Sphaerotilus montanus: one gene and its partner. The protein of the gene in region 2 binds, or shares a complex with, the protein of the main gene of each other region. Links are inferred from orthologs where the notes say so. Each region holds a gene or a part of one and is shown on either strand. Other genes may lie near its edges. The genes, in order: pmbA and tldD.

Evidence for each region.
Region 1: the proteins of tldD (region 2) and pmbA are in contact, whole or in part, in a solved structure (PDB 5NJ9), measured with the Escherichia coli proteins. The link is inferred for Sphaerotilus montanus from one-to-one orthologs.

Annotation. Positions count from the first base shown.
Region 1 is NZ_JACCFH010000001.1:628,381-643,093, forward strand. What follows is about bases 7,118-9,999. They hold pmbA (metalloprotease PmbA), read right to left. Parts: upstream 9,333-9,999; coding sequence 7,902-9,332; downstream 7,118-7,901. Other genes in these bases: BDD16_RS02725 (SDR family NAD(P)-dependent oxidoreductase), read left to right, coding at 7,118-7,864; yjgA (ribosome biogenesis factor YjgA), read left to right, coding at 9,394-9,999. In the rest of the region: BDD16_RS02685 (IS4 family transposase), read right to left, coding at 1-333; BDD16_RS02690 (ABC transporter substrate-binding protein), read left to right, coding at 681-2,063; BDD16_RS02695 (carbohydrate ABC transporter permease), read left to right, coding at 2,119-2,946; BDD16_RS02700 (carbohydrate ABC transporter permease), read left to right, coding at 2,943-3,800; BDD16_RS02705 (ABC transporter ATP-binding protein), read left to right, coding at 3,811-4,866; BDD16_RS02710 (gluconokinase), read left to right, coding at 4,883-5,389; BDD16_RS02715 (FadR/GntR family transcriptional regulator), read left to right, coding at 5,401-6,102; denD (D-erythronate dehydrogenase), read left to right, coding at 6,099-7,115; more of BDD16_RS02725, read left to right, coding at 7,112-7,117; more of yjgA, read left to right, coding at 10,000-10,017; mog (molybdopterin adenylyltransferase), read left to right, coding at 10,010-10,630; BDD16_RS02745 (right-handed parallel beta-helix repeat-containing protein), read right to left, coding at 10,647-12,302; cysE (serine O-acetyltransferase), read right to left, coding at 12,400-13,179; BDD16_RS02755 (acyltransferase family protein), read right to left, coding at 13,246-14,349; BDD16_RS02760 (RNA methyltransferase), read right to left, coding at 14,357-14,713.
Region 2 is NZ_JACCFH010000001.1:2,889,379-2,904,190, reverse strand. Bases 11,832-14,812 are described here. They hold tldD (metalloprotease TldD), read right to left. Parts: upstream 14,064-14,812; coding sequence 12,600-14,063; downstream 11,832-12,599. Other genes in these bases: dinB (DNA polymerase IV), read left to right, coding at 14,143-14,812; BDD16_RS13235 (3-deoxy-7-phosphoheptulonate synthase), read right to left, coding at 11,832-12,382. Also shown: BDD16_RS13290 (hypothetical protein), read right to left, coding at 1-142; BDD16_RS13285 (IS5 family transposase), read left to right, coding at 225-1,304; BDD16_RS13280 (NACHT domain-containing protein), read right to left, coding at 1,875-3,710; BDD16_RS13275 (CoA-acylating methylmalonate-semialdehyde dehydrogenase), read right to left, coding at 4,074-5,588; BDD16_RS13270 (LysR family transcriptional regulator), read left to right, coding at 5,754-6,701; BDD16_RS13265 (alkaline phosphatase D family protein), read left to right, coding at 7,080-8,657; BDD16_RS13260 (hypothetical protein), read left to right, coding at 8,745-8,957; BDD16_RS13255 (universal stress protein), read right to left, coding at 8,985-9,407; BDD16_RS13250 (YecA/YgfB family protein), read right to left, coding at 9,476-10,219; BDD16_RS13245 (cob(I)yrinic acid a,c-diamide adenosyltransferase), read left to right, coding at 10,295-10,876; BDD16_RS13240 (hypothetical protein), read right to left, coding at 10,895-11,203; more of BDD16_RS13235, read right to left, coding at 11,264-11,831. UniProt on the Escherichia coli protein: Metalloprotease involved in CcdA degradation. Suppresses the inhibitory activity of the carbon storage regulator (CsrA).

The DNA of each region.
Region 1 (14,713 bases), 2.3 Mb from region 2 along the record:
GCGGCAGCCATCGAGCTGACGGATCAGCCCTTGCAGCACCTGCGACAGCACCGTCGCCGACCCGGCGCGCCGGTTGCCGTCCGACAGCGTCGAGCGGCGCAGTTCGTGCGTCTGCAGTGCAGCCAGACGGGCCTTGTGCGCATTGAAGCTCTGCAGTGCTCCACGCAGGCTGGGTGCCTGCACGAACTGCCCGTGCAGCATCACCAGCAACTGATCCCACACCGTCAGCGCGCCCTTGCCGTAGCGTTGTGCGCCGTGTTCACGCGCCAGCCGGTCCACGTCCGACTTGGCCAGTGGCTTCAACAACGCCTGCAGTCGTGTCATGCTTTGCATGTTGCGGCTCCTCGACAACTGAGTTGGTCCTCAGTGGGTTCGATAGCCCTTCATGTCGAGGGCCGCAACTCCGCCGATCAAGCTCTGGAGACTTTGGGCTTCGCGTTTTACCGGACAGCAGTGCGCGAACGCGGGCACCCACGCCGACAGACCACGGCGGCCGCTGGCGTGGGTCCTCGCTTTCGCGAGGATGACGAAGGCTGGGCGAGGATGACGGGGGCCGGGCGAAGCTGACTTGCGGCTGACCCTTACGGGATTCCCCGTTAACCACCAGTCATCATTCATCATACGATCGCGCCACCCCCACCGGGACATCAACCGTGACGAACGACACGAGGAGACACGCGATGCAGGCGAAGACATGGATGAGCAGCGCCCTGGCCGCTGCGGCACTGCTGGCGATGGCGCCGGCCCAGGCCGATGAGACCCTCACCGTCTGGTGGGGCAAGGGCTACTACAAGTCCGAGGACGACGCGCTGTACAACGCGATCAAGAAGTTCGAGGCCAAGAACAAGGGCGTCAAGATCGAACTCTCGCTGTATGCGCCGCAGGAAATCATCCCCAAATCGGTCGCCTCGCTCGACGCCGGCAACCCGCCCGACGTGGCCTACGGCGACGTCTACGACTTCCAGGTCACCGCCAAGTGGGCCTACGACGGCAAGCTCGAAGACATCTCGTCGATCATCGACCCGATGCGCGCCAAGTTCGAGCCGCAGGCGCTGTCCACCACCTTCCTGCTGAACAACGCCGAGGGCGGCAAGCGCGCGTACTACGCCTTCCCGATCAAGCAGCAGACCATGCACATCCAGTACTGGAAGGACATGCTGGGCGACGCGGGTTACAAGGAAAGCGACATCCCGACCGGCTGGAAGGATTACTGGAGCTTCTGGTGCGAGAAGGTCCAGACCGGCTACCGCCAGAAGACCGGCAACCGCGGCTTCGGCACCGGCTTCCCGATGGGCGTGGATGCCAGCGACTCGTTCTTCTCGTTCCTGACCTTCATGGACGCGCACAACGTCAAGCTGGTCAACGACTCCGGCAAGCTGCTGGTCGATGACCCGACCGTGCGCCAGGGCCTGATCAACGCCGTCACCGACTACACCACGGTCTACACCAAGGGCTGCACGCCGCCGTCGTCCACCAACTGGAAGGACCCGGACAACAACGTCGCCTTCCACAACAAGACCATCGTGCTGACGCACAACGCGACGATTTCCATCGCGGCCAAGTGGCTCGACGACTCGGCCAACGCCACCCTGACCGACGTGCAGCGCGCCCAGGCCAAGAAGAACTACACCGAGCTGATCGCCACCGCGGCCTTCCCGACCAAGCCGGACGGCACCAAGATGCAGTACCGTGCCGCCGTCAAGACGGGCGTGATCTTCAAGGCGGCCAAGAACAAGGCGATGGCCAAGAAGTTCGTGGCCTTCCTGCTGGACGAATCGAACCTGACGCCGTACGTGGAAGGCTCGCTGGGCCGCTGGTTCCCGGTCACCAAGGCCGCGCAGGAAAGCGCGTTCTGGAAGACCGACCCGCACCGCGTGACGGTCTACAACCAGTTCAAGTCCGGCACGGTGCCGTTCGAGTTCACCAAGAACTACAAGTTCACGGTGCTCAACAATGAGAACGTGTGGGCCAAGGCCATGAACCGCGTGCTCAACGAGAAGGTGCCCGTGGACAAGGCCGTGGACGAGATGATCGCCCGCATCAAGACCGTGGCGGGCAACTGAGCAGCCTGACGTGACGACCGCCCTCGCCTCCTCCGCTGCATCCGGGTCCGCCCGGGTGCGACCGGGTCTCAGCACCTGGACCCTGTGGGGCCGCGCCCTGCTGGTGCCCTATGTGCTGGTGTTCCTGGTGTTCGTGCTCTATCCGGTCGGCTACGGGCTCTGGCTCGCCCGCCACCCGGACAGCTACGTGCGCCTGCTGGACGACCCGATCTTCTACCGCACCGCTGTCAACACGCTCATCTTCGTGGTGGTCGCGGTCAACGTGAAGATGGTGGTGGCGCTGGGCCTGTCGGGTTTCTTCGTGCAGACGCGCTGGTGGATCAAGATCGTCTCGATGGTCTTCATCCTGCCGTGGGCGGTGCCGTCGATCCCGACCATCCTGTCGGTGCGCTTCATGCTCAACCCGGAATGGGGCGTCATCAACAGCACCATCTTCCGCCTGACCGGGCTGGACGGGCCGAACTGGCTGAACGATCCGACGCTGGGCCTGGGCTTCGCGATGCTGATGCACATCTGGAAGTCACTGCCGTTCTGGACGCTGATCCTGGTAGCAGGCCGGCTGGCGATTCCGGGCGAGCAGTACGAGGCGGCGAGCGTGGACGGCGCCACCCGCGGCCAGAAGTTCCGCTTCATCACCTGGCCGGCGATGAAGGACCTGTACCTGACCTGCACCATCCTGTCGATGATCTGGACGCTGGGCGACTTCAACAGCGTCTACCTGCTGACCGGCGGCGGGCCGGCCGACCTGACGCACGTGCTGGCGACGCTGGGCATCCGCTACCTGCGGCTGGACCAGATCGATCTGGCGATGGCGTCCCTGGTCGTGGCACTGCCGCTCGTGCTGCCGCTGGTGTGGGTGATGATGAAGAGGCTCTCCAAATGACCCGCGCACGCTTCACGCTGAAATCCATCGGCAGGGAGGCCCAGCTGCTGCTGATCGGCATCCCGGTGCTGCTGTGGACGCTGCTGCCGATCTACCACCTGGTGCTGTTCGCGATCTCGCCGCGCGACAAGGCCACCTCCGGGCGCCTGTGGCCGCAGGACCCGACGCTGTCCAACTTCGACGTGGTCTTCCACCAGAAGCATTTCTACCTGCACCACTTCTGGCAGCAACTGGGCAACTCGCTCTTCATCGCCATCTCGGTCGGCGCGATCACGCTGTTCGTGGCGACCTGCGCGGCGTTCTCGATCAGCCGGCTCAAGGTCCGCGGCGGGCGCACGGTGATGAACCTGGCGCTGATGACCTACTTCATCCCGGCCGCCTTCCTGGCCGTGCCGATGTACAAGACCATGTCCACCTACGGCCTGCTGAACAACCGCTGGTCGCTGATCCTGGCGATGGTGACGATCGCGTCGCCCTACTGCATCTGGGTGCTCAAGCAGGCGTCCGACAAGCTGCCGTGGGAGCTGGACGAGGCGGCGCGCATCGACGGCGCATCACCAATGCAGCTCTTCCGGCTGGTCTACCTGCCGCTGATGGTGCCGTCGCTGGTCGCGGTCGGGACGTATGCGCTGCTGCTGGCCTGGAACGAGTACCTCTACGGCTTCCTGCTGCTGTCCAACGAGGCCGACCTGACGCTGTCGGTGGCGCTCGGCAACTTCCTCTCGGCAGACGACTCGCCCTGGGAGCTGCTGATGGCCACCGGCCTGGTCTACGCCCTGCCGCCCGCGGCGATCTATTACGCATTCAAGCGCTACATGGTGTCCGGCCTGACGGCTGGTGCCGTGAAAAGTTGAGAACACACCGATGGCCTCCGTCTCCTTTCGCAACGTCCAGAAAACCTACGGCAACAAGGTCAAGGTCATCCACGGCCTGAGCTTCGACATCACCGACGGCGAGTTCGTCGTGCTGGTCGGGCCGTCCGGCTGCGGCAAGTCCACGCTGCTGCGGATGCTCGCCGGGCTGGAAGAGATCTCCGGCGGCGAGGTGCTGATCGACAGCACGGTCGTCAACGAGCTGGAGTCCAAGGACCGTGACATCGCGATGGTCTTCCAGAGCTACGCGCTCTACCCGCACATGACCGTCGGCGAGAACATGGGCTTCAGCCTGCGACTGCGCAATGCGCCGCCCTCCGAGATCGACCGCCGCGTCGCCGACGCCGCCAAGATCCTCAACCTCGACGCCCTGCTCGACCGCCACCCCCGCGAACTCTCGGGCGGCCAGCGCCAGCGGGTCGCGATGGGCCGGGCGATCGTGCGCGACCCGAAGGTCTTCCTGTTCGACGAGCCGCTGTCCAACCTCGACGCCAAGCTGCGCGTGGCGATGCGCGCCGAGATCAAGGCCCTGCACCAGCGGCTGAAGACCACCACCGTCTACGTCACCCACGACCAGATCGAGGCGATGACGATGGCCGACCGCATCGTCGTCATGCACGACGGCATCGTCGAGCAGATCGGCACGCCGCTGGAACTCTTCGACCGGCCGGCCAACCTGTTCGTCGCGCAGTTCATCGGCTCGCCCGCGATGAACGTCTTCAGCGGCACGGCGCGCGGCGACACGGTCGAGGCGCTCGGCGCCCGCTGGCCGCTGCCGCCGGACGCCGCCCGGGCGGCCGATGGCACCGCGGTGCATTACGGCATCCGGCCGACGGATCTCTCGCTGGCACCGCAGGGCATCGCTGCCCGCGTGGTGGTGGTCGAGCCGACTGGCGCGGAGACCGAGTTGCTGGTGCAGATCGGCGACACCCGGCTGGTCGTGGTCATCCACGACCGCACCGACGTGCAGCCGGGGGACACCATCCACCTCGCCGTCGATGCCGCCAAGGCCCACGTCTTCGACAGCCGGACGCAACAGCGCCTGTGAGCGGGTGCCCGTGCCCATGAGCGACTCGCCACCTCCTCCGGTCGTCGTCGTGATGGGGGTGAGCGGCTGCGGCAAGTCCACCCTGGGGCAGGCGCTGGCCGAGGCACTCGGCGTGCCCTACATCGAGGGCGACGACCTGCACCCGCCGCACAACGTGGCCCTGATGGCCGCCGGCACGCCACTGACCGATGCCGACCGCGCCGGCTGGCTCGACCGCATCGGCGAGCGGCTGGCGCAGGCGCACGACACCGGCGCCGTGGTGACCTGCTCGGCGCTGCGGCGCCTCTACCGCGACCGGCTGCGCAGCGCCTCGCCCGGCCTGCGCCTGGTCCATCTGCACGGTGACCCGGCCCTGCTCGCCGAGCGCATCGGCCAGCGCACGGGCCACTACATGCCCCCGACCCTGCTGCCCAGCCAGCTCCGGACCCTGGAGCCACCGGACCCGGACGAAGGTGCCACCACGCTCGACATTGCCCTGCCACCCGAGCGCCTTGTCAGGCTCGCGCTCCAGGCGCTGCGCTAGGCTCGCGGCCCATGAGCACCCACCAGAACATCCTCGGACACACCCTCGACCAGCTGGGCGAAGCCATCGTCTCCGGCCGCTACGCTCCCGGCAGCGCCATCCCGCCCGAGCCGGTGCTCGGCGAGGCCTTCGGCGTCAGCCGGACGGTGGTCCGCGAGGCCATCAAGTCGCTGGTGGCCAAGGGCCTGGTGGTCACCGGGCCCAAGGTGGGCACGCGCGTGCTGCCCGCCGAGCAGTGGAACTGGTTCGACCAGTCGGTGGTGCGCTGGCACACCCGGGTCGGGCTGTCGCACGAGTTCCTACGGGACCTCCAGGAGCTGCGCCGCGTGGTCGAGCCGGCGGCCGTGCGGCTGGCCGCCGAGCGCGCGACCGCCGAGGACCTGGCCGACATCGAGGCCGCCTTTGCAGGGATGAAACACGCCATCGAACATGGCGGCGACTACGTGACGCACGACCTGCGCTTCCACCAGGGCCTGCTGCGCGCCTGCCACAACCGCATGCTGGTGCAGATGAGCAAGGCGCTCGGCGCGCTGCTGCGCACGAGCTTCGAGCTGTCCACGGCCAAGCCGCACGGCCCGGCGCTGGTGCTGATCGACGGCGCCTACACGGACATGCAGGAAGTGCTGGCTTCCCGGCAGGCCCTGCCCTCGCTCATCGCCCAGGCCGCGCCGCTCAAGGCGCCTCAACCACCCCCTGCCACGTCTCGTCCATGAAACTGCTCATCACCGGCGCGGCCGGTTTCCTCGGTGCCCGCCTGGCGCGCACGCTGCTGGCCCGCGGCACGCTGGCCGGCCAGCCGATCCGGCAACTCGTGCTCACCGACCTGTTCGAGCCGCCCGCCGATCTGCGCGCCGACCCGCGGGTCGAGGCGCGCACCGGCCCGCTGCTGGCCCAGGTGGCTGCGCTGCGCGAGGAGTCCTTCGATGGCGTGTTCCACCTCGCCTCGGCCGTCTCCGGCGAATGCGAGCTGGACTTCGACCTCGGCATGGCCTCCAACCTCGACTCGACCCGCGCGCTGCTCGATGCGCTGCGCCACCGCGTCACGCAGCATGGGGATGCGCCCACCCGGCTGGTGTTCGCCAGCTCGGTCGCGGTCTTCGGCCCGGACGAGGACCACCCGCTGCCCGCCCTGGTCACCGACGCCACGCTGCCCACGCCGCAGACCAGCTACGGCATCCAGAAGCACATCTGCGAGCACCTGATCGCCGACTACACCCGCAAGGGTTTCCTCGACGGCCGGGCCGCGCGGCTGATGACGGTCACGGTGCGTCCGGGTCGACCGAACGGCGCGGCATCCTCGTTCTTCAGCGGCATCGTGCGCGAGCCGCTGGCGGGGCAGGAGGCGGTCTGCCCGGTGGACCCGGACGTGTCGCACCCGCTGACCTCGCCACGCACGACGGTCGAGGGGCTGATCCGTGTCTTCGAATGCAGCCGCGCCGAGTTCGGCGGCCGCACCGCGCTGAACCTGCCGGCGCTCAACCTCACGGTGGCGCAGATGCTGGACGCGCTCGAAGCGGTGGCGGGGCCGACCGTGCGGGCGCGGGTGCGCTTCGAGCGGGACGAGCGCATCGCCGGCATCGTGGCGCGCTGGCCAGCGGGCGCCACGGCGGAGCGGGCGGCGCGGCTCGGCCTGCACCCCGAAACCTCGTTCGACGACATCATCCGGCAGTACATCGCCGACCACACCGACCACCCCACCGCCCTGCAGGGCCTGGACCGCGCATGAACCAGATCGATCTCCAGGGCCGTGTCGCCGTCGTCACCGGCGGGGCACAAGGCATCGGCTATGCCACGGCCGAGCGGCTGCTGCGCTCGGGCGCCACCGTGGTGCTGTGGGATGCGGACGCGGCGCGGCTGCCCGCCAGCTGCGCCGCGCTGTCGGCCCTCGGACCTTGCCACGGACTCGCCGTCGAGCTGACCGATGAAGCCGCTGTGTCCAGCGCAGAGGCGCAGACGGTCGCCGCGCACGGCAGGCTCGACCTGCTCGTCAACAACGCGGGCATCACCGGCGGCAACGGCCCGACCTGGCAACTGGCGCCCGAGGTGTGGCGCCGCGTGCTGGAGGTCAATCTGGTCGCGCCCTACCTGACCTGCCGCGCCGTCGTGCCGGGGATGGTGGCGCGTGGCTGGGGCCGCATCGTCAACATCGCCTCGGTGGCGGGCAAGGAAGGCAACCCGAACGCCAGCCACTACAGCGCGTCCAAGGCCGGCCTGATCGCGCTGACCAAGTCGCTGTCCAAGGAGCTGGCGCGCACAGGGGTGCTGGTCAACGCGATCACGCCCGCGGTGGCCAGGACCGCGATGTTCGACCAGATGACCCAGGAACAGATCGACTACATGCTCGCCAAGATCCCGATGGGCCGCTTCGTCGAGCCGGCCGAGATCGCGGCGATGGTGGCCTGGCTGTGCAGCGAGGACTGCTCGTTCACGACGGGCGGGGTGTTCGACATCACGGGCGGTCGGGCGACGTACTGAGCCGGCGCCGCCAACCGCGGCGGCTCCGGCGCCGGGTTCAGCTCCCGGCGACCATCATCTTGTCGACCAGCACCGAGCCGATGGTCTTGCTGCCCATCGTGTACTCGTCGGCGCCGACGGCCACGATGCCCTTGAACATCTCGCCGAGGTGGCCGGCGATGGTGACTTCCTCGACCGGGTGGACGATGCGGCCGTTCTCGACCCAGAAGCCCGCCGCGCCGCGCGAGTAGTCTCCCGTCACGTAGTTGACGCCCTGCCCCATCAGCTCGACGACGAACAGGCCGCGGTGCAGCTTGCGCAGCATCTCGTCGAGGTTGTCGCCCGCAGCGGTCAGGCGGCTGCGCATGTGCAGGTTCTGCGAGCCGCCGGCGTGGCCGGTGGTCTTCATGCCCAGCTTGCGGGCCGAGTAGCTCGACAGGAAGTAGCCCTGCGTCACGCCGGCCTCGACCACCTTGCGCGCCCGGGTGCGCACGCCTTCGTCGTCGAAGGGCGCGCTGCCCTTGGCCTTGCGGATGTGCGGGTCTTCGTCGATGTCGATGTGGTCCGGGAAGACCGGCTGGCCGAGGCTGTCGAGCAGGAAGGTCGCCTTGCGGTAGAGCGCCCCGCCGCTGGTGGCCTGCACGTAGGCGCCCAGCAGCCCGGCGGCCACGGTCGATTCGAACAGCACCGGCATCTCGCCGGTCGGGATCTTGCGGCCCTTCAGGCGCGAGAGGGCGCGCTGCGCGGCGTAATGGCCGACGGATTCGGGCGAGGCCAGATCGGCGGCGTCGCGCATCGAGGTGTACCAGGAGTCGCGCTGCATGTCGCGGCCACGGCCGGCGATGGGCGAGACCGAGAGCGAGTGGCGCGAGCTGGCGTAGCCGCCGCAGAAGCCGCGGCTGTTGCCGGCGTAAAAGTGCGACTGCTGGGCCGACACGCCCGCGCCGTCGGAGTTCGTGATCATCGGGTCGGTGCCCAGAGCCGCCGCCTCGCAGCGCAGCGCCAGTTCGGCCGCCTGTTCGGCGTTCACCGACCACGGGTGGAAGAGATCCAGGTCGCAGTCGGCCGCCCAGCCCAGCGCCAGATCGGACGCCTCGGGCAGTCCGGCGGCCGAGTCCTCCGCCGTGAAGCGCGCGATGTCGAAGGCGGCACGCACCGTCTGGCGCAGCGCGGCCGGAGAGAAGTCGGAGGTGCTGGCGTTGCCGCGGCGCTGGCCGATGTAGACCGACACGCCGATGGCCTTGTCGCGGTTGCGCTCGACGTTCTCGATCTTGCCCTTGCGCACCGAGACCGACAGGCCGGCGCCTTCGGACACTTCCACCCCCGCGTCGCTCGCGCCGAGCGACTTGGCCAGCGCCAGCGCGTCTTCCACCAGCGTGCGGAACTGGTCCCGCGAATAGGAGAAACCGGCATCTGGACGCTCGGCGGCGGCGGCATCCGCCCCCTCGGCAACAGCAGCGGGACGGGTCTTGGCAGTCTTTGCAGTCATGTACGGGTCGGGCCGGTGGTGGTCGCTCGTATCATAGCTGTCGTCTTCACCCCGACCGCCCATGCACCCGAACGACCACTTTGACCACGACGAGGCCGCACCGGCCCGCGACGACGACTTCGCCGACCGCCCGAGCAAGACGCGGCTGAAGCAGGACATGCACGACCTGCAGGCGCTGGGCAAGGAGCTCATCGAGATGCCCGACGCGCGCCTGACCGCGCTGGACATGCCCGAGTTCCTGCTCGACGCCCTGCTGCAGCTCAAGCGCACCCGCTCGCACGAGGGCCGCCGCCGCCAGTGGCAGTACGTCGGCAAGCTCATGCGCCGGGTCGATGCGGAGCCGCTGCGCGAGGCGGTCGCCTCGTTCAAGGTGCCTGGCGCCAAGGAGACCCTCGCGCTGCACACCGCCGAGCGCTGGCGCGACCGCCTGCTCGCCGAGGACGACGCCCTCACCCAGTGGATGAGCGAGCACCCGGACACCGATGCACAGGCCCTGCGCACGCTGATCCGCAATGCCCGCAAGGACCAGCTTGCCGCCGCCGCGCAGCCCGCCACGGGCACGGCCGAACGCAAGGGCCGCGCCTACCGCGATCTGTTCCAGCGCATCAAGTCCGCGCTCGAAGCCGCCGCCAAGGCGGACGAGCTGGCCGCCCGGGACCTGGACGAGGAAGACGACGATGAGTGACCCCACCGCAGCAGCAGCCGCACTGCCACCGCCCGAGCCGGTGCGCATCGGCCTGGTGTCGATCAGCGACCGCGCCAGCAGTGGCGTCTATGAAGACAAGGGCATCCCGGCCCTGCAGGACTGGATGGCCCGCGCACTGCACAACCCGGTCACCTGGGTCACGCGGCTCATTCCGGACGAGCAGGACGGCATCAGCGCCACGCTGCGCGAGCTGGTCGACGTGCACCAGTGCGACCTCGTGCTGACCACCGGCGGCACCGGCCCCGCGCTGCGCGACGTGACGCCCGAGGCCACGCTGGCCGTGGCCGACAAGGTGATGCCCGGCTTCGGCGAGCAGATGCGCCAGATCAGCCTGCGCTTCGTGCCGACGGCGATCCTGTCGCGCCAGGTGGCGGTGATCCGGGGCAAGGTGCTGATCCTGAACCTGCCGGGCCAGCCCAAGTCGATCGCCGAGACCCTGGAAGGTCTGCCGAACGCGGTGCCGCCGTGCCCGGGCATCTTCGCGGCCGTGCCCTACTGCATCGACCTGATCGGCGGGCCGTACATCGAGACCCGCGAGGCAGTCTGCAAGGCCTTCCGCCCGAAGACCGCCCAGCGACCCGCGCGCGGCTGAGTCGCCCGGCGCCGGGTCACTGCTCGACAGCACCGAGGTCCGGCGCTGTTCCCTTCGTCACCCGCGCCTGGGTTCGCCCGGCGGCGTCGAGCTGCCAGAGGATCGGCACGGCCGCCACACCCGCGGGGGCCGGGACGGCGGCATCCACCAGCGCACTGCCCGCCTGCGGCACCCAGCCACCCGCCACCAGCGGCGAGCGCTGTCCTACCAGCGGCGCCGTGGTCAGCAGCAGTTGCCCGGTCAGGGTGTGCCACTGGTCGATGTCCTGCCAGCCGGCCGACAGCCAGTTCGTCCCGAGGTTGACGATGCCTCCGGTGACCCAGGGCGGCTGCACCGATTGACCGGCACGCAGGCTCTTCTCGGACACCGTGCTCGCGAACACGATGGCGTTGTTCCACACCTCCGCGCGCTCCTCGGTGGTGGAGAGCTGGAAGACCGCCGCGCTGCCGCCGGTGACGATCACCGTGTTGTGGAAGACCTGCAGCACGCCCTTGCGGAAGATCGGCTCGCCCCACTGCGCACCGGGCGTGCTGCCGTAGTGGTCGCCACCGTAGTGGAAGACGGTGCCGGTGTCGCCGTCCTTGCGGATCTGGTTGCCGTAGACCAGCGTCGTGCGGTAGTCGGCCCGCGCCTGCGCCAGCAGCGGGAAATCCTCGGCCTCGACCATGTCGATGGCATGGGCGCCCTCCTCGATGCGGTTGTAGCGCACGACGAGGCCCGCCGAGCGGTCCTTGATCGCATTGCCGCGGGCGCCAGCGCGCAGCGGGCCATAGACGTTGTGCTCGATCACGACGCCCAGACCCTGGGTGTAGGTGTTGTGCTCCGACTCGCTACCGGCCAGCCCGTTGCCGCGGATCACGTTGCCGACGATGCGCAGGTTCTCGGTGATCGCGCCGCTGCCGTCGTCGGTCGTGCGACTGAAGAGGCCCATGACGCAGTCGGTCAGCTCGTTGTCGGCGATCGTGATGTGGTCGCCCCGGTCGATCCAGATGCAGGCCCCGAAATCGGCATAGGTCTTCACCGCACCCGCAGCGTCGCGGAACTGGTAGGCCGGGTGGGCACGGACAAATTTCAGGCCGTCGATCTGGAGGTAGGACGGGCGATCGGTCCAGGCATCCGAGGACAGGGACTTGACCATGGCGATGGCCCGGCTCTGGAAGATGTCGCTGCCAGCGCCCGCGAACGCCGTGGCCAGCGCCGCACGCGTCGTGGCGCCCTGGCCGTCGATCACCGGCCGCTCACCGTTCGGACCGCGCACGCCGCAGACGCGCACCGGCTTCGCCGCCGTGCCGTGGGCCGCCAGCAGGAACTTGCCGTGGTAGGGCGTGGCGCTGTAGAAGACGCGCACGGTGTCGCCCGGTGCGAGGCGCTCCCAGGGCACCTGGTCGAGCGAAGCCAGTGCCTGTCCGGGGCCGACCGCGTAGTCGGTGCCCTGTCCGGAGGGCACACACGCGGGCCACGCCACCAGCGGGCGCTCGTCCGGCTGGACGAAGGCCGCGGTCATCGGCTCGACCATCGACGCCCGTGAAACTGCCGCACCCGCGTCGCCTGTCCCGGCCTCGGCGCTGCCTACCGACGCACCGCCACCGCAGCCGATCTGCCCCGCGGCAAGACCGAACAGACAGCCCCCCAGCGCGAGTCGCCTGCCGAGCCTGGATCGACCTGATTGCATGAACTGTCCCGGTACCGTGATGTATCGGGACGTAAGCTACCGCAGAACATGCCCGATCACCTTGGCAGGTGCTTTAGCGTACCAATGGAAAATTGCGCTACTTCACCAGCCGGTTGAGGCGTTCGGCGTCGAACTGCTCGGTGGTGTGGGCATCCTGCGGCACGCAGGCGTCGGCCGGCAGCTCGCGCGAACGCGCCGAGAGCTTCTCGATCGCCTGCCAGAGCAGCGCGATCTGGTGCTCGTGGCCCGAGGCGTTGTCGATCAGGCCCTTCATCGCCTGCGCGACCGGGTCCTCGCCCTGGGTCACGCCGTAGGCAGAGAAGCCCATCCGGGCAGCCACGGCTTCACGCTGGGCATCGAGCTGCGCGGCGATGATGCGCGCCGGGTTGCCGACCGCGGTGGCACCGTCCGGCACCGGCTTGGTCACGACGGCACCCGAGCCGACCCGCGCGCCGTCCCCGACCGTGAAGCCGCCCAGCACGCTGGCGTGGGCACCGACGATCACGCCCTTGCCCAGCGTCGGATGCCGCTTGGCCCCCTTGACCAGCGAGGTTCCCCCCAGCGTGACGCCCTGGTAGATGGTGCAGTCGTCACCGATCTCGGCCATCTCGCCGATCACCACGCCCATGCCGTGGTCGATGAAGACGCGGCGGCCGAAGGTGGCACCGGGATGGATCTCGATGCCGGTGAAGAAGCGCCCCAGGTGCGACAGGAAGCGCCCGGCCCAGCGCAGCCCGCGCAGCCAGCACCAGTGGGCCACCCGCTGGATCCACAGCGCGTGCAGACCGGGATAGCAGGTCACCACCTCGAAGGTCGACCGGGCGGCCGGATCGCGTTCGAGGATGCAGGCGATGTCTTCTTTCAGGCGACGGAACATGGCGGACTCGGAGGAACGGCAAGGAGCCCCGAGTGTAGGCGCGGCATGGAAACCGCGCCGGCCGTGTCAGCGGGGCATGGATTCCGTGCGCAGTTTCGGTGCGGGGCGGACCACCGTCCTCGGAACGATCGCTGCGGGATCGATCACCGCACGCAGCCGCCGGGACAGCGGCCGCTCGACCCAGCGGTTCACCAGCCACGCCAGCAGCACCACCGCGCCGACCACCAGTCCCACCCGCAGATGAAAATCGAGATGCCGCCAGCCCGGCGCCATCAGCGCGATGTAGCCGATGTTCTGGTGCAGCAGGTAGACCGGGTAGGTCAGCGCACCGAACCAGTACACCAGTGGCGAGGGCCGCATCGTCCACCGGCCACTGACGACCAGCAGGAACACCCCGTGGAACAGCGTCAGGCACAGCACCACCTGCATCGGCAGCCCCAGCAGCACCGCCTCCCGGCCCAGCTTCGAGGCCTCCGCCCCGGTCCAGCCGTACCAGAGCGTCAGGCTGAAGGCCCACAGCAGCAGCAGGGAGCGCTGGCCATCCCAGCCCCGGCGGCTGATGCGGTAGAACAGCATGCCGGCGGCAAACAGCGGTGCCCAGCGTGCATCGAGCCAGAATTCCAGCGGATACATGGGGCGCACGGCATTGACGCTGGACACGAGCAGCCAGGCCGCGATCCACCACTCGATCCGCTGCATCTGGCCAAAGTGCAGCAGCGCGATCACCAGCAGGTAGAACTGCAGCTCCACCGCCAGGGACCAGTACGCACCGTCCACGAACTCGACATGGGCCCAGTGCGGCACCATCGTCAGATTGGCCAGCACCTGCACCGGCGTCACCGCGAAGGCCTCGCTGCCCGACCACCACGCCACTGCGGCCGTCAGCAGCACCCCCACCCAGAACGCCGGGTACAGCCGCGACACCCGCGAGGCGATGAAGCCACGCACCGTCGCGCCTTCGGCCGTCATGAGGATCACGAAGCCGCTGATCATGAAGAACAGGTGCACCCCGAGGTGGCCCAGTTCCGCCATCGACTGCAGCCAGGGTGCTGCCGGATCGACCAGCCAGCCGCCCTGCTGGCCACGGTGCAGGAAATGGAAGGCGACCACGCTCAGGCAAGCGAGGCCCCGGAGGAAGTCGATCTGGTGGAAGCGTGGAACTGCGGTCATGTGCCGATCATGTCGGCCCCTTTTCGCTGGAATCGATGACAGATTTTGCAATTCCGCGCAGAACGTGAATTTCTTCCGCGGTCAATTGCGTCCGATTGCACAGCTGGTTCAATCTTGGCAACAACTTGCGCGGAATGTCCGGATTCAGGAAGCCGGTGCGGACCAGCGCCTGCTCCCAGTGCGCCAGTGCGCCCTGCACCATGTCCACCGACGCCAGCCGCGCATCGCGGGTGCGCGGCGTCACCCCGAAACCGCCCAGCGCCTGCCGCCAGTCGTAGGACAGCAGTTGCACCGCCTGCGCCAGGTTGAGCGAGCCATAGTCCGGATTGGTCGGGATCGACAGGCAGACATGGCAGCGGTAGAC
Region 2 (14,812 bases):
CTGCGTCCGACCAACCTCGGTTTAGGTCTCTGCGCTGGAGAAATACATTGTTTTCTCCTCCCACCACGGCTCCGCCGATGGAGTGGGCGATGAAATGACCTTTGTCTCTTTCTGCGCCAGAGACTTGTTCAGTCTTGCCCATCCATCCCCTGAGGCGTAGGGGCACTTCTAGAAACCGACCCTGACCGCCACCTGAGCCGCGCGCTGCGGCAAGATGCCGCCCCATGATCACGCCCCGCACCAAGCCATCGAGCTTCTTTCCTGAGGAGGCCGCGGACGACCTGTTCGTGGTGCAGCAGCGCAAGGCCAAGCTGGAGGGCTACGTGCAGACGCTGGCGGCGATGGACGAACTGATCGACTTCGCGGCGATGGCCTCGGCGGTGGACAAGGCTTGCCCTCGCGCTGACCGCAGCAAGGGCGGACGCCCGCCGTACCCGACCGAGGCGCTGGTGCGCATGGTGTTCCTGCAAGGGCTGTACAACCTGTCGGACGAGCAGTGCGAGCACCAGGTGCTGGACAGGCTGAGCTTCCAGCGGTTCTGCCGGCTGGACGGCGCGCTGAACATTCCGGACGCGCGCACGCTGTGGAACTTCCGGCAGCGGCTGGCCGAAGGCGGGCTGGGAGGCCGGGCGATTTTCGAGGCGTTGAGCCAGCAGTTGCAGCGGCACGGCTTCATCCCGAGGGGCGGGCAGATCGTGGACGCCAGCATCGTGCAGGCGCCGATCACGCAGGCCAACGCCCGGGAGCGCGAGGCGCTGAACAAGGGGGAGGCGCCCGAGGGCTGGAGCAAGAAGCGCCTGGCGCACACCGACCGGGACGCGCGCTGGACGCAAAAGCACGGCAAGTCGTACTACGGCTACAAGCTGCACGGCAACGTGGACGCACGCTACAAGCTGATCCGCCAGATGAAGATCACGGCGGCCAACGCCGACGACGGACAGCAACTGCCCGACGTGCTGCAGGTGGCGAATACGCGCAAGCGGCTGCTGGCCGACCGGGGCTACGACAGCGCGGCCAACCGCCAGACGCTGCAGCAGCACGGACTGGCCGACGGCATCGCACGTCGCGCCAAGCCAGGGCAGACGGCCAAGGTTCGACTCAAGCAGCGCAACAAGACGATCAACCGCACGCGGGCGCGGGTCGAGCACGTCTTTGCGGCGCTGAGCCAGCAGGGCGGCAAGTGCGTGCGGGCGATGACGCTGGCGCGCAATGCGCTGGCGATCACGCTGCAGTGCGCGGCCTACAACGCACGCAGGCTGGTGTGGCTGGTCAAGAGCGCAGGTCCGTCCGCACAGCCCGCGTGAGGGGCAAAACCCCGTCGCGGGGTACCGCGACGGTGGGGACAGGGGCTCGCCGCCGTCATCCACTGCTCGTCTGAGCTGGATTTGTGCAGGCTCAGACCAGGTTCAGGGCTGCAGGGCCGGTTTCTAGAAGTGCCCGTAGGTCTTCGTTGCGGCGAGACGCGCCGCTCGGCTTCGATAGCCCATAAGCCGCAAAAGTACGCATATAAACCCCGGGAGGTTGAGGTCCACGACCATCGCCATGGTCAGCCCCTTCAAGGTCCACAAGGAATCCGAAGCCGTTCGACCACATTTCAGTTGGGCGAATGGGTCTTCCAGACTGTCGGTGATAGGCAATAATCCAAGCCGAACTAAGTCGATGAAAAAATTCAGAGCGCGGCTCGGGAAGGCCAATTAGTTCTAGCTCTTCAGAAAATACTGTGTAGTCCACCTGGGCTTCGATAGGTAGGGCGATTTTAGTATCAGTGAAGGAATTCTGCATTTACTTCGTTGGCGTTAATTCACTGCGATCCCTTAGGGCTGGCTTCACAAGTCCCGCACGAAATAACCAGCACCGACAGCACGGCTTGTGTTCTATTTGATACGAATTGCACCCGCACTCAGCTTTCTTTTGGAAAATATTTTAGGACGCTCTGTCATTTTTAATGACGTTTTTTCCGCCAACGAAATATTTTTCAAAAACGACTCCTCAAGAGTATCCAGGTACTGGTCAAATGACTTTTTTGACCACCTCATTAAAGCACATCCGAACGGGACTTCAATACTGTCACCATTGAGTGAAATCTGCATTTCACCATCAAGCAATGCCTGGGCCTCTGATTCAGTCAAGACCCAGGAGAAATCGATTAGCTCATGCATCTCATTAGCAACCCTCAATAGATACATGTTCGGCGGCATTAATATGGGACCGAAATTTGTTAATTCATATTTTCCCTTAATTTTCTCAAACACCGCGGTAGCTTTACTCAAAAAAGGCGGTAATTTTTTACAAAGCTCCACCTCTGTCACAGTACCCATAAGAGGCTTTATTATTTCAATTGCATTTATTAGATTTGGCTTTGCGAAATAACGTGAAAACCTAAATGAGTCGATAGCCGAAAGGAAATTAAGTGTCTCGTGCCAGTAATGCCAATTCTTAGATGCCTCCTTGTAGAATTTAATCGCAAACTTATCATCCGAATTCTTAATAAATGCAGCCGAATAATACTCAGCTATTGATTTATGAAGGAAAGTAATATCATCAATACCCTCCTCCATCATTAAACAAGCAACTCTTGTGATGTCTTTTCTGAAATTTGATTCATCACAAAAACATCCATCCGTGTAATCTAAAGCCAGGTCAAAACATTCGTTGAACTGAGATCTATTTAATGTTCGCTTCTGCCCTCCCTGCTGAGCCATAAATGAAAATGCTTCGAACAGACTTTGGAGTCTTCTTTCGGATAAGCCAGAATGATGCTGCCTCTTAAAACAATCCTTTAATCCATCGTGACGCGTAAAAACAGTATGAAAAAGACGTTCAAAAAATTCCGGAAGCTCGTCAGGTATATTGCTCTCCGACTGATAAACAAATACCACTAGAGTTAACATCAAAGGCGTATTGATAAGCTCCGTAATGTTGCTTGGGCTATCCTTTATGGCACGCATTATCTCCGCTGATTTTGAGGCATCCACTCCCAACGCGCGAAGAAATGGTCCTTGGTCTTTCTGCGACAGCGTGGCTATTTCAACAACACGGAATTGATTGATTTTTTGAATTTCATTGTCAGGCCTAGAAGATACAATAAATTGCAGTTCTGGGTGTTTTTTTGACAGATGCTCTATATCTAATGAAGCTTCTTTGGCTATCGCGGGATCTAATTCATCAAACCCATCCAACAATAAAACAATTTTCCCAGAATTTGCCAAATACTCAAAAACCTCACTACTCAGATTTATATCAATCTCCCTAAAGTAATTTGATATAGCCAGATTAAGGTTGATTTTCGGCGTCAACTTTCTTAGTTCCAAAAATATTGGCAATCTCCCATTTTCCTTTTTTATAACCTCTTGGATCGATAGGTACCGTAGGAGCATTGATTTACCCTGCCCCACTATACCTTGAATAACAACATTCCCCGCCCCAAGATCAGAAATAGCAGCAACAGGACATATACTCTTTTTATTCCTGATTTTTGCCAGATGGTAGAAACTACGCAACGAGACGCTTTCACCCGGACTCCAAATTGTTTTCACTTCGTCAATATTTTTCACTAATTTTTCGAATTTTTTACTGTAGCTTATAGTATTCCATTTTGCGAGAGCTTTTTTTGCTCCATCTTTTGCATTTTCGTATATATCCTTAAGCAAAGGAGATGCAATTCTTGCAATTGCGACTGTTTCAATAAATGGACTTGCCGGGGTTGTCATTTGACTCACCTATTAATTTACGATTTTTCCCGAGACCCAATAAAATTTAGATCCCCCAAACCAATCAGCTCACTAATATTTAACTCAACATTAGTTTGTTTTTAAGTCGTTTTGAATTTTATTATTTTCTCTGCACCGCATGGTTTCATGTCTGTATGGCCCAACTGAAATTATGCACTGCTGACGTAAAAAATCACGCCACCAGTCAGTACTCCATAATGCCAATCCAAAGTCCCATCGCCTATCGGCAACACCACCTCAAATCGCGAATTTCATCACGAAAATGCAAAAACGGCCGAGGAGCCCACGCCCCTCGGCCGCCTTGTCAGCGCCGACCCACTCGCCAGCGCTACCGCCCGCGCATCACTTCGCCGTCGGCATCACGAATTCCGCGCCCTTCGCAATACTCGCCGGCCACCGCTGCATCACCGACTTCTGCTTGGTATAGAACCGCACGCCCTCTTCCCCATAGGCGTGCATGTCGCCAAACAGGCTCTTCTTCCAGCCCCCAAACCCGTGCCACGCCATCGGCACCGGGATCGGCACGTTGATGCCGACCATGCCCACCTGGATGCGCCGCGCGAACTCGCGCGCCACGCCACCATCGCTGGTGTAGCAGGCCACCCCATTCCCGAACTCGTGGGCGTTGACCAGATCGACCGCCGTGGCGAAATCGGCCACGCGCACGCAGGCCAGCACCGGGCCGAAGATCTCTTCCTTGTAGATGCGCATCTCCGGCGTGACGTGGTCGAACAGCGTGCCGCCCGTCCAGAACCCGTCCTCGAACCCCGCCGGCCGGAAGCCGCGCCCATCGACGACGAGCTGCGCGCCCTCCTCCACCCCGATGCCGATGTAGCCCTCGATCCGGTCCCGCGCCACTGCCGTGACGATCGGCCCCATCTCGGCGTCGAGTTCCATGCCGTTCTTGATCTTCAGCGCCTTGGCACGCTCGGCCACCAGCGGCACGACCTTGTCGGCGATGTCGCCCACCAGCACCGCCACCGAGATCGCCATGCACCGCTCGCCCGCCGAGCCATACGCCGCGCCGATCAGCGCGTCCACCACCTGATCGACATCCGCATCGGGCATCACGACCATGTGGTTCTTCGCGCCGCCGAGCGCCTGCACGCGCTTGCCGTGGTGCGCGCCCGTCTCGTAGATGTACTGCGCGATCGGCGTCGAGCCGACGAAGCTGACCGCCTTCACGTCCGGGTGCGTCAGCAGCGTGTCCACCGCGAGCTTGTCGCCCTGCACGACGTTGAACACCCCATCCGGCAACCCGGCCTTCTTCAGCAGCTCAGCCATGAACAGGCTCGGGCTCGGGTCACGCTCGCTCGGCTTCAGGATGAAGCTGTTCCCGCAGGCGATCGCCACCGGGAACATCCAGCACGGCACCATGCACGGGAAGTTGAACGGCGTGATGCCGGCCACCACGCCCAGCGACTGGCGCATCGTCCAGTTGTCGATGCCGGTCGAGACCTGGTCGGTGTAGTCGCCCTTCAGCAACTGCGGGATGCCGCAGGCGAACTCGACGATATCGATGCCGCGGCTGACTTCGCCGATCGCGTCGGTGAAGACCTTGCCGTGTTCGGCGGTGATCATCGCGGCGAGTTCGTCGCGGTGTTCGTTCAGCAGCGCGAGGAAGTTGTTCATCACCCGCGCGCGGCGGATCGGCGGCGTCTCGGACCACGCCGGAAACGCTGCCTTGGCCGACGCGACCGCGGCGTTCACCTCGTCCACGCTGGCCAGCGCGACCTGCCGGGCGACAGCGCCGGTGGCGGGGTTGTAGACGGCTTGCGCGCGGCCGCTGGTGCTGGCGACGCGCTCGCCGTGGATGTAGTGGCCGATGTCGCGGGTGTCGGTGTAGGGCTGGGTCATGAGGGGGTCTCCGGCGGGTGTTCTGGACAGGATGCAGCACAGTCTAGGCACACACCCGGCGCGTGACCAGACCGGGTCGCTGGATACACTGTTCAGCCAGACGAACAATCCTCCGCAGAAACCCGGAACAAAGCCGGACCAACGCCGGACCCACGAAAGCCCCCGATGGACACCCGCCGCATCGACCACCTCTGGTCCCACGTCCACTGGCTCACCGTGCTCGGCGACCTGGGTAGCTACACCGCCGCCGCGCAACGGCTGGGCGTGAGCAAGGCGGCGATGAGCCAGCGCATCAGCGAGCTGGAGCGCGCCGCCGGCGTGCCGCTGGTGCAGCGCACGACCCGCAGCGTGCGCCTCACCGAAGCCGGCCAGCAGCTCGTCGACAGCACGCGCAGCGCCTTCGAGCAGATCGAGCGCGGGTTCTCGGGCGTCAAGGATCTGGCGGCGCAGCCCCGCGGCCTGCTGCGCGTGACGATGCCGGTGGCGCTGGGGCGGCAGACGGTGGTGCCGCACCTGCCGGCCTTTCTGCGCGCGTATCCGGAGGTGCGGCTGGAGCTGAACCTGTCGGACCGGCTGACCTCGCTGGCGCAGGAGGGCTTCGACCTGGCGATCCGCCACACCGAACATCCGCCCGAGACACATGTGGCCTGGCGGCTGGCGGACACGCGGGCGCTGCTGGTGGCCACCCGCGGCTATCTGGCCGAACGCGGCACGCCGCAGCACCCGTCCGAGCTGGCGCAGCACGACTGCCTGCACTACGTCCGCCCCGGCGACGCGCCGACCTGGCAGTTCCGCGAAGCGCAGGCCGCCGCGGGCGTGCAGGCCAGCCATGTCACCGTGGCCGTGCGCGGGCCGTTCAGCGCCAACAACAGCGAGGTGCTGCGCGAGGCGGCCGCGGCGGGGCTGGGCATCGCGCTGCTGCCGGACTTCAGCGCCGAGGCGGCCCTGGCGGCGGGCGACGTGGTGGAGGTGCTGCCGGACTGGCGCAGCGTGGGCGCCTTTGGCGGGCATCTGTATGCCCTGCGCCCGTACAGCCCGCATGTGCCGCGCACGGTGCTCGCGCTGGTCGGGCACCTTCGGCAGACGATGGACAAAAAAAACCCACCCGGTTAGGGGTGGGTCGATAGACGTTCCGTGAAGAACGCCGTTGGGAACTGGGCACCGGGAGCGGGTTCGATTGTTTTTTTGTTCGAACTCGCGTCTCGCCGGCTTCAGATTTCTGTACTTCCAGATACACCGCGTGACAGCAACTGGTTCGTACTGTACGGAACACACCTCCCCGCGCACATCCCCACGACGGTGGAAGTTAATGTGGTAATCCATCACAAATGGAAATCCTGAGCACCAGCAAGGCCATTTCCATTGATTTGATCCGATCTTGAGTTCATCTGACCCCAACACCATTCAAACCAAATCGATCATCGCCATAGTTCAAAATTGAAAAAATCATGTACGCCCGCCGTTGCGGACTCTGCAGCCTCCCCCTCGCCCATGCACCTGTCTCGACGCTCCACCCTCGCCAGCCTGAGCCGCTGGGCCGCCCTGCTGGCCGCACAGCGGGTGCTGTCCGCCCCGAATGCGGGCCTGACGCGCCTCGCCAATCCGCGCTTCGAGAGCGACCCGTTCGCGCTCGGTGTCGCCAGCGGCCAGCCGCGTCCGCGCAGCGTGGTCCTGTGGACACGGCTCATGGCCGATCCGGGACAAGCCGGCGCCGAACTGCCACCGGCGCTGATCCCGGTCACCTGGCAGGTGGCGGACGACGACAACTTCGCCCGCATCGTCCGCAGCGGCACCGTGCTGGCCGATCCCGCCCAGGCGCACAGCGTGCGGGTGCTGGTGGAGCACCTGCAGCCGGCACGGCGCTATTGCTACCGGTTTCTGGCCGGGGGTGTGGCCAGCCCGGTCGGTCGCACCCGCACCGCGCCGGCCGAGAACGCCGACGTCGACCGTCTGCGCCTGGCGCTGGCGTCCTGCCAGCACTACGAGCAGGGCTGGTTCACGGCACACCGGGAAATCGCCGGACAGGATCTGGACGCCGTGGTCTTCGTCGGGGACTACATCTACGACTCCAGCAACAGGCGGTTTCTCCTGCGTGCGCACGAGGCCGAGGAGCCCTGCACGCTCGACGAGTTCCGCGCCCGCCACGTGACCTACAAGCGCGACCCGGACCTGCAGGCCTGCCACGCCGCCCATCCGTGGATCCTCGCCTGGGACGACCACGAGGTGCGCAACGACTACGCCGGCGTGTTCGGCGACGAGGAGACCGGATCGCCACAGGAGTTCCTGCGGATGCGCACCGCCGCCTACCAGGCCTACTTCGAACACCAGCCGCTCGCCCCGGACCAGTTGCCGGGTGCCACGGGTGTGCGCATGCACGACCGCTTCCGCTGGGGGCGACTGGCGGACCTCTGGATGCTCGACGGGCGGCAGTACCGCAGCCCGCAGGCCTGCAATGCCCCGGGAGTGGCGGGCGGCCACGTGCGCTGGCATTGCCACGCCCTCGCCGACAACCAAGGCACGGTGCTGGGCGCCGACCAGGAACGCTGGCTGCAGGACGGTCTGCGCAGCGCCACCGGCCGCTGGAAGCTGATCGGCCAGAGCACGCAGATGAGTCCCTGGGGCCTGCCCGGCCCGGACGGCAGGAAGCTGGTCTACAGCGACGGCTGGGACGGCTACCCCGCGGCACGCACGCGGCTTCTGGAGCACATCGCCACCCACCAGCTGCAGAACGTGGTGTTCCTCGGCGGCGACGTGCACCGCCATGTCGCGGCACGGCTGCGCGCCAACCCGGACGATCCACGCACGCCCGTGGTGGCCAGCGAGTTCGTGACCTCGTCGATCACCACGGCCGGATTGCCGGAATCCCTCATGTCGCTGATTCGCCGCAGCAATGCGGACATCCTGCACGCCCGCAGTGACGAGAGGGGTTACATGGCGCTGGACGTCACGGACCGGTCGCTACACTGTGTCGCAAGAGCTACAGGTTTCCCGGTTCTGGCACACGCGCAGCTGCACACGCAAGCACGCTTTCGTGTCGATTCGGGACGGGCCGGCCCGCAACGTGAATGACCACGGCGGCCCGCGACACGGCCTGGAAACTCTGGGAGAGGCGCGGGGGATGAGGGTACCCGGGCCGGCAGCGGGAGAATGACAATGATGGCCGAACGACGCACGCTGAGCAGCTGGTTCCACTGGTCGACCTGGTTCGCAGGCCGGTCCCGACGCGCCGCAGCGCGGCGCAAGGCCGAGGATTTCGCCGACTACGGCACCGCCTTCGGTCTGGACATGAGCATGGACCCCCAGGGCGAATCCGCGACCCGCCCTGCCGCCCATCCCGCACCCGCCAAGGCCCCCTCCACCAAACGCTGATCGGGCAGCGGCCTGGCGTGCGCGGCCTCAGCGCACCAGCAGCACCGGGGTCTTGCAGTGCGCCATCACCCGGGTGGCCACCGAGCCGAGCACCAGATTGGCCAGCTCCGAATGGCCGTGCGAGCCCATCACCAGCAGATCGAAGTGTCCTTCGGTCGCGGTCTTGCTGATGGTGTCCGCGATGTGGCCGGTCTTGCTCAGAAACGTGGCCTTGAGTCCCTGCTTGTCCAGGAACGTGCGGATCGGGTGGAAGACCTTCTCGCCCTCGTCCGCGTAGTACGAGTGCAGCAGCTCGCGGTCGAGCACCGCAGCCGCCCTCGGCGGAATCGGCGGCACCACCGTGAGCACGGTGTAGGTGTGCTGCGGCCCGAGCCATTCGTCGTGCGCCGCCCAGTAGGCCACCATCCGGCGGGTGAATTCACTGCCATCAACGGCAACAAGAATCTTCATGGCGGGATCTCCTTCAAAGGAATGGTACCGAGTCTGTCAGCCCGCGGTCAGGCTGCCGTTGACACAAGTCAACTTTGATCTCGCCCGTGGCACAGCTTGTACTTGCGGCCACTGCCGCAGGGACAGGGCTCGTTGCGGCCCACCTTGGGCATGCCACGGCGCACGGTCGGCACCTTCAGGCGCTGCGTCCGGCCGATGGTGGCCAGATCGATGACGGTGGAGACCAGATCCTCGATCGCGGCATCCAGTGACTTGAGCGGCTGCTCCTGATCCAGCGCCTTGGTGTAGGCCTGTTCGTCCTCGGTCTGCTCCGGCAGGTGACGGCGCAGGCAGGCCAGCAGGTCGGACAGGTCGGCGTGGCCCAGCTCTTCCAGTGCGGGGAAGTGGTTCAGCGCATGCTCGAAGCCCGTCACCCACGGCGCCAGGGCCCCTTCGATCTCGGCACGGCCGGTCAGCGGCTGGTCGTTCTCGTCGAGCGGCTGCATGACGATGGGATCGAACCATTCGTCCTCGACCATCGCGCGGTGGATGGCGTCGTGGCGGCGCTGGGCCAGGGCCATCAGGCGCTCGTGCTTGGCCGCGTGCCAGCCCGGCGTGTCGGGCGTCAGCACCTGCCCACCCTCGCCCAGGTTCCAGTCGCAGGCCGGCGGCAGCCAGTCGGCGATGTCGATGGCGACCGGCTGCGACAGCACGCCGCAGAGGTAGCCGTCCAGCATCACCACGTCCAGCGCATCGAGCGGCTGGGGGATGGCGGCGAGCAGGTCGTCGAGTTCGCCGATTTCGGCGTCGTTCAGGTCGTGGACTGTGGTCATGTTCAGGCGGTTCGAGTGTGGCGGTATTGTGCCGGTTGCAAGCGGCCGCGGGAGACGGGGCGCTACGATGTCGACATGGGACATCGACTCACTCAGATCAGCACCCGCACCGGCGACGACGGCACCACCGGCCTCGGCGACGGCACCCGCGTGCCCAAGGACCACCTGCGCATCTCGGCGATGGGCGACGTGGACGAACTCAACTCGCAACTCGGCGTGCTGCTGGCCGAGCCGCTGCCCGACGAGGTGCGCGAACTGCTGGTGGTGGTCCAGCACGAGCTGTTCAACCTGGGCGGCGAGCTGTGCATCCCCGGCTACACGCTGCTCAAGGACGAGGCCGTGCTGCGGCTGGACGAGGCGCTGGCGACGCACAACGCCACCCTGCCCCGCCTGGAGGAGTTCATCCTGCCAGCCGGTACCCGCAGCGCCGCGCTGGCCCACGTGGCCCGCACGATCGCCCGCCGGGCCGAGCGCGCCGTGGTGACCCTGACCGCGCAGGACCCGAGCGCCGTCAACGCCGCGCCGCGCCAGTATCTGAACCGGCTGTCGGACCTGCTGTTCGTGCTGGCACGGGTGCTGAACCGCGCCAATCTGGATGGCCTGGGCGGTGATGACGTCTACTGGCGCAGCGAGCGCCTGCTGCGCAACGCCGAATGAGGCTGCCGCCGGACGTGCTCAGTAGTTGAGCGTCCGCCCGGCGACATCGATGTGGACCGTGGCGCGGGCCGTGGCTGCGCCGGCCGCTTCGGCGAAGCGCCGTGTCCAGGCATCTCCGGCCGCGAACGCGTCCGGACCCGCCGCGTCGGCAATGGCCAGCAGCTTGTCGGCCACGAGCACCTTGCCGGAGGCCCGCAGCGGCTCGCAGTCGAAGTCGAGGAACTGCTCGTCAAGCCAGCGCCGCGCGTCGTCGGCGCCCATCGTCGACTCGACCGAGAGGCGGAACTCGCGGTCCGGGCCGAAGGAAACGGTCATCTCGTGGTGCATGGTGCATTCTCCAAAGTGTGGCCGCCAGGGGGCCACGCAACCGTTTCCATCCTAGCGCGCTCAGCCGCGGCGTGCCTTCACCGCCTGGTCGAGGATCGCCAGAACTTGCTCTGAATCATCCCAGCCGATGCAGGCATCGGTGATGGAGCGGCCGTATTCGAGCTTCGACGGATCGTCCTTGCCGGCGCTGAACTTCTGCGCACCGGCCTGGAGGTGGCTTTCCACCATCACGCCGAACACGCTGCGGCTACCACCAGCCACCTGGTCGGCGATGTCGCGGGCGACCGCGATCTGGCGCTCATGCTGCTTGCTGCTGTTGGCGTGGCTGCAGTCGACCATCAGCGTGGCCGGCAGCTTGGCGGCGTCGAGGTCGCGCACGGCGGCGGCGACACTGGCTGCGTCGTAGTTGGGCGCCTTGCCGCCGCGCAGGATGACGTGGCAGTCGGTGTTGCCCTTGGTCTCGACGATGGCGACCTGGCCATTCTTGTGCACCGACAGGAAGTGGTGCGGGCGGCCCGCGGCCTGGATGGCGTCGGTGGCGATGCGCAGATTGCCGTCCGTGCCGTTCTTGAAGCCGATCGGCGCCGAGATGCCCGAGGCCAGTTCGCGGTGGACCTGGCTCTCCGTGGTGCGTGCACCGATGGCGCCCCAGGCGATCAGGTCACCGATGTACTGCGGCGAGATCACGTCGAGGAACTCGCTGCCCGCGGGCACGCCCAGGCGGTTGATCTCCACCAGCAGCTGGCGCGCGATGCGCAGGCCCTCGTCGATGCGGTAGCTCTCGTCGAGGTAGGGGTCGTTGATCAGGCCCTTCCAGCCCACCGTCGTGCGCGGCTTCTCGAAGTACACGCGCATGACGATTTCGAGCGTGTCCTTGTACTGCTCGCGCAGCGGCTTCAGGCGGCGGGCGTAGTCCAGGGCCGCGACCGGGTCGTGGATGGAGCACGGGCCGATCACCACCAGCAGCCGGTCGTCGCGGCCTTGCATGATGTCGCGGATGGACTGGCGGGTGCTGCCAATCAGTTGCTCGACCGGCGTCCCGCGGATCGGGAAGAAGCGGATGAGGTGCTCGGGCGGGGGCAAGGGGGTCACGTCCTGGATCCTTTCGTCGTCGGTCTGCGAGGTGCGGTCGGCAGGCGGGTACCAGGAGTCGGTCGGGGCGGCGGTGGTGGCGTTCATGGTCGGGGTCGTCGTGGACGTCGGGGTTGTCTGGGGGCAAAAAAAAACCGCCGGGGGTTCCGGCGGTTGTCTGGGAGCGCTTGCGGGCTGTTCAGCTACGCGTTGGCCTCTCCATCCGCCGGGCGGTGCGAGATCCAAAAGTAGCTAAAAAACACGGTGGTGCGCTGCATAGACGTCAAATGTAGGGGGCTGTACCGGGCGGCGTCAAGCCCGTTGCTCAGGCCGTGCCACCAACGGTCAGCCCGTCGATGCGCAGTGTGGGCTGGCCGACACCGACCGGCACGCTCTGGCCGTCCTTGCCGCAGGTGCCCACGCCGGAGTCGAGCGCCAGGTCGTTGCCGATCATCGACACGCGGTTCATCGCGTCCGGGCCGTTGCCGATCAGCGTCGCGCCCTTGACCGGGTACAGGATCTTGCCCTTCTCGACCCAGTAGGCCTCGCTGGCCGAGAACACGAACTTGCCGCTGGTGATGTCCACTTGCCCACCACCGAAGTTGCTGGCGTAGAGGCCACGGTCGATCGACGCGATGATTTCCTCGGGGGTCTTGTCGCCGGCCAGCATGTAGGTGTTGGTCATGCGCGGCATCGGCACATGGGCGTAGCTCTCGCGGCGGCCGTTGCCGGTGGGCGCGGTCTTCATCAGGCGGGCGTTCATCGCATCCTGGATGTAGCCCTTGAGGATGCCGTCCTCGATCAGCACGTTCTTCTGGCTGGCGTGGCCTTCGTCGTCGATGTTGAGCGAACCACGCCGGTCGGCGATGGTGCCGTCGTCCAGCACGGTGACGCCCTTGGCCGCGACGCGCTCGCCGATGCGGCCGGAGAAGGTGCTCGATCCCTTGCGGTTGAAGTCGCCTTCCAGCCCGTGGCCGACGGCTTCGTGCAGCAGGATGCCGGGCCAGCCCGAGCCGAGCACCACCGTCATCTCGCCGGCCGGCGCCGGGCGGCTGTCCAGATTCGTCAGCGCGGCGTGCACCGCCTGGTCGACGTACTGCTGCAGCAGCGCGTCCGTGAAGTAGCCAAAACCGAAGCGGCCGCCACCACCGGCCGAGCCGACCTCGCGCCGCCCGTTCTGCTCGGCGATCACGGTGATCGACACGCGCACCAGCGGGCGCACATCGGCGGCCAGCGTGCCATCGGCGCGGGCGACCATCACCACGTCGTACTCGCCCGCCATGCCGGCCATGACCTGCACGACGCGCGGATCCTTGGCCCGCGCCATCTTCTCGACCCGCTCCAGCAGCGCGACCTTCTGCACGCTGTCGAGCGAGGCGATCGGGTCCATGCCGGCGTAGAGGCTGCGGCTGGCAGCGATCTGCTGCGGGGTGTCGATCTTCACGCGGCGGCTCTGGCCGGCGGCGGCGATGGTGCGCACGGTGCGTGCGGCGTCCAGCAGCGCGGCTTCGGAGATGTCGTCCGAGTAGGCAAACGCCGTCTTCTCGCCCGCCACGGCCCGCACGCCGACGCCCTGGTCGATGCTGAAGCTGCCGCTCTTGACGATGCCCTCCTCCAGGCTCCAGCCCTCGCTGCGGGTGTACTGGAAGTACAGGTCCGCATCGTCGACGCGGTGCGCCGAGATGGTGTTGAGCGCCCGGGTCAGGCTGGCCTCGGTCAGGCCAAACGGGTCCAGCAGCAACTGGCGCGCAGTGGCCAGGCGTTCGAGGGTGGGTTCGCGAGAGATCATGGCCGCATTCTAGGGACGCGGCTGAACAGCGTCTGCGACAAACTGCGGAGCCCTCGCGCCAGCCCTCACAATTCCCGCGATGCCCGCCCCTGCCCCGCTGCCCCGCCTTGTAGCCCACCTCGACATGGACGCCTTCTACGCGTCGGTCGAACTGCTGCGCCGGCCGGAACTGCGCGGGCAGATGGTCGTGGTCGGCGGCAGCCGGCACCGCGCCGCCGAGTACGCCGGCGACTGGCCGCGCCTGGGCGACTACACCGGCCGCGGCGTCGTCACCACCGCCACCTACGAGGCCCGGGCCCGCGGCATCCACTCCGGCATGGGGCTGATGAAGGCCGCTGCACTCGCGCCACAGGCGGTGCTGCTGCCGGCCGACTTCGACGAGTACCGCCGCCTGTCGCGGGCGTTCAAGGCGGCGGTGGCGGAGATGGCGCCCGACATCGAAGACCGCGGCATCGACGAAATCTACATCGAGCTGACCCACCTGCCCCGCGTGCGCGACGCCGTCGGCCACGACCCGCTCGGCGGTGCACGCGCACTCGCGCAGGACATCAAGAACAACGTGCGCCGCGCCACCGGCCTGTCGTGCTCGATCGGGCTGGCGCCGAACAAGCTGCTGGCCAAGATCTGCAGCGACCTCGACAAGCCGGACGGGCTGACGGTGGTGATGGCGGACGATGTGCCGACCCGCATCTGGCCGCTGCCGGTGCGCCGCATCAACGGGATCGGGCCGAAAGCGGGTGCGCAGCTGG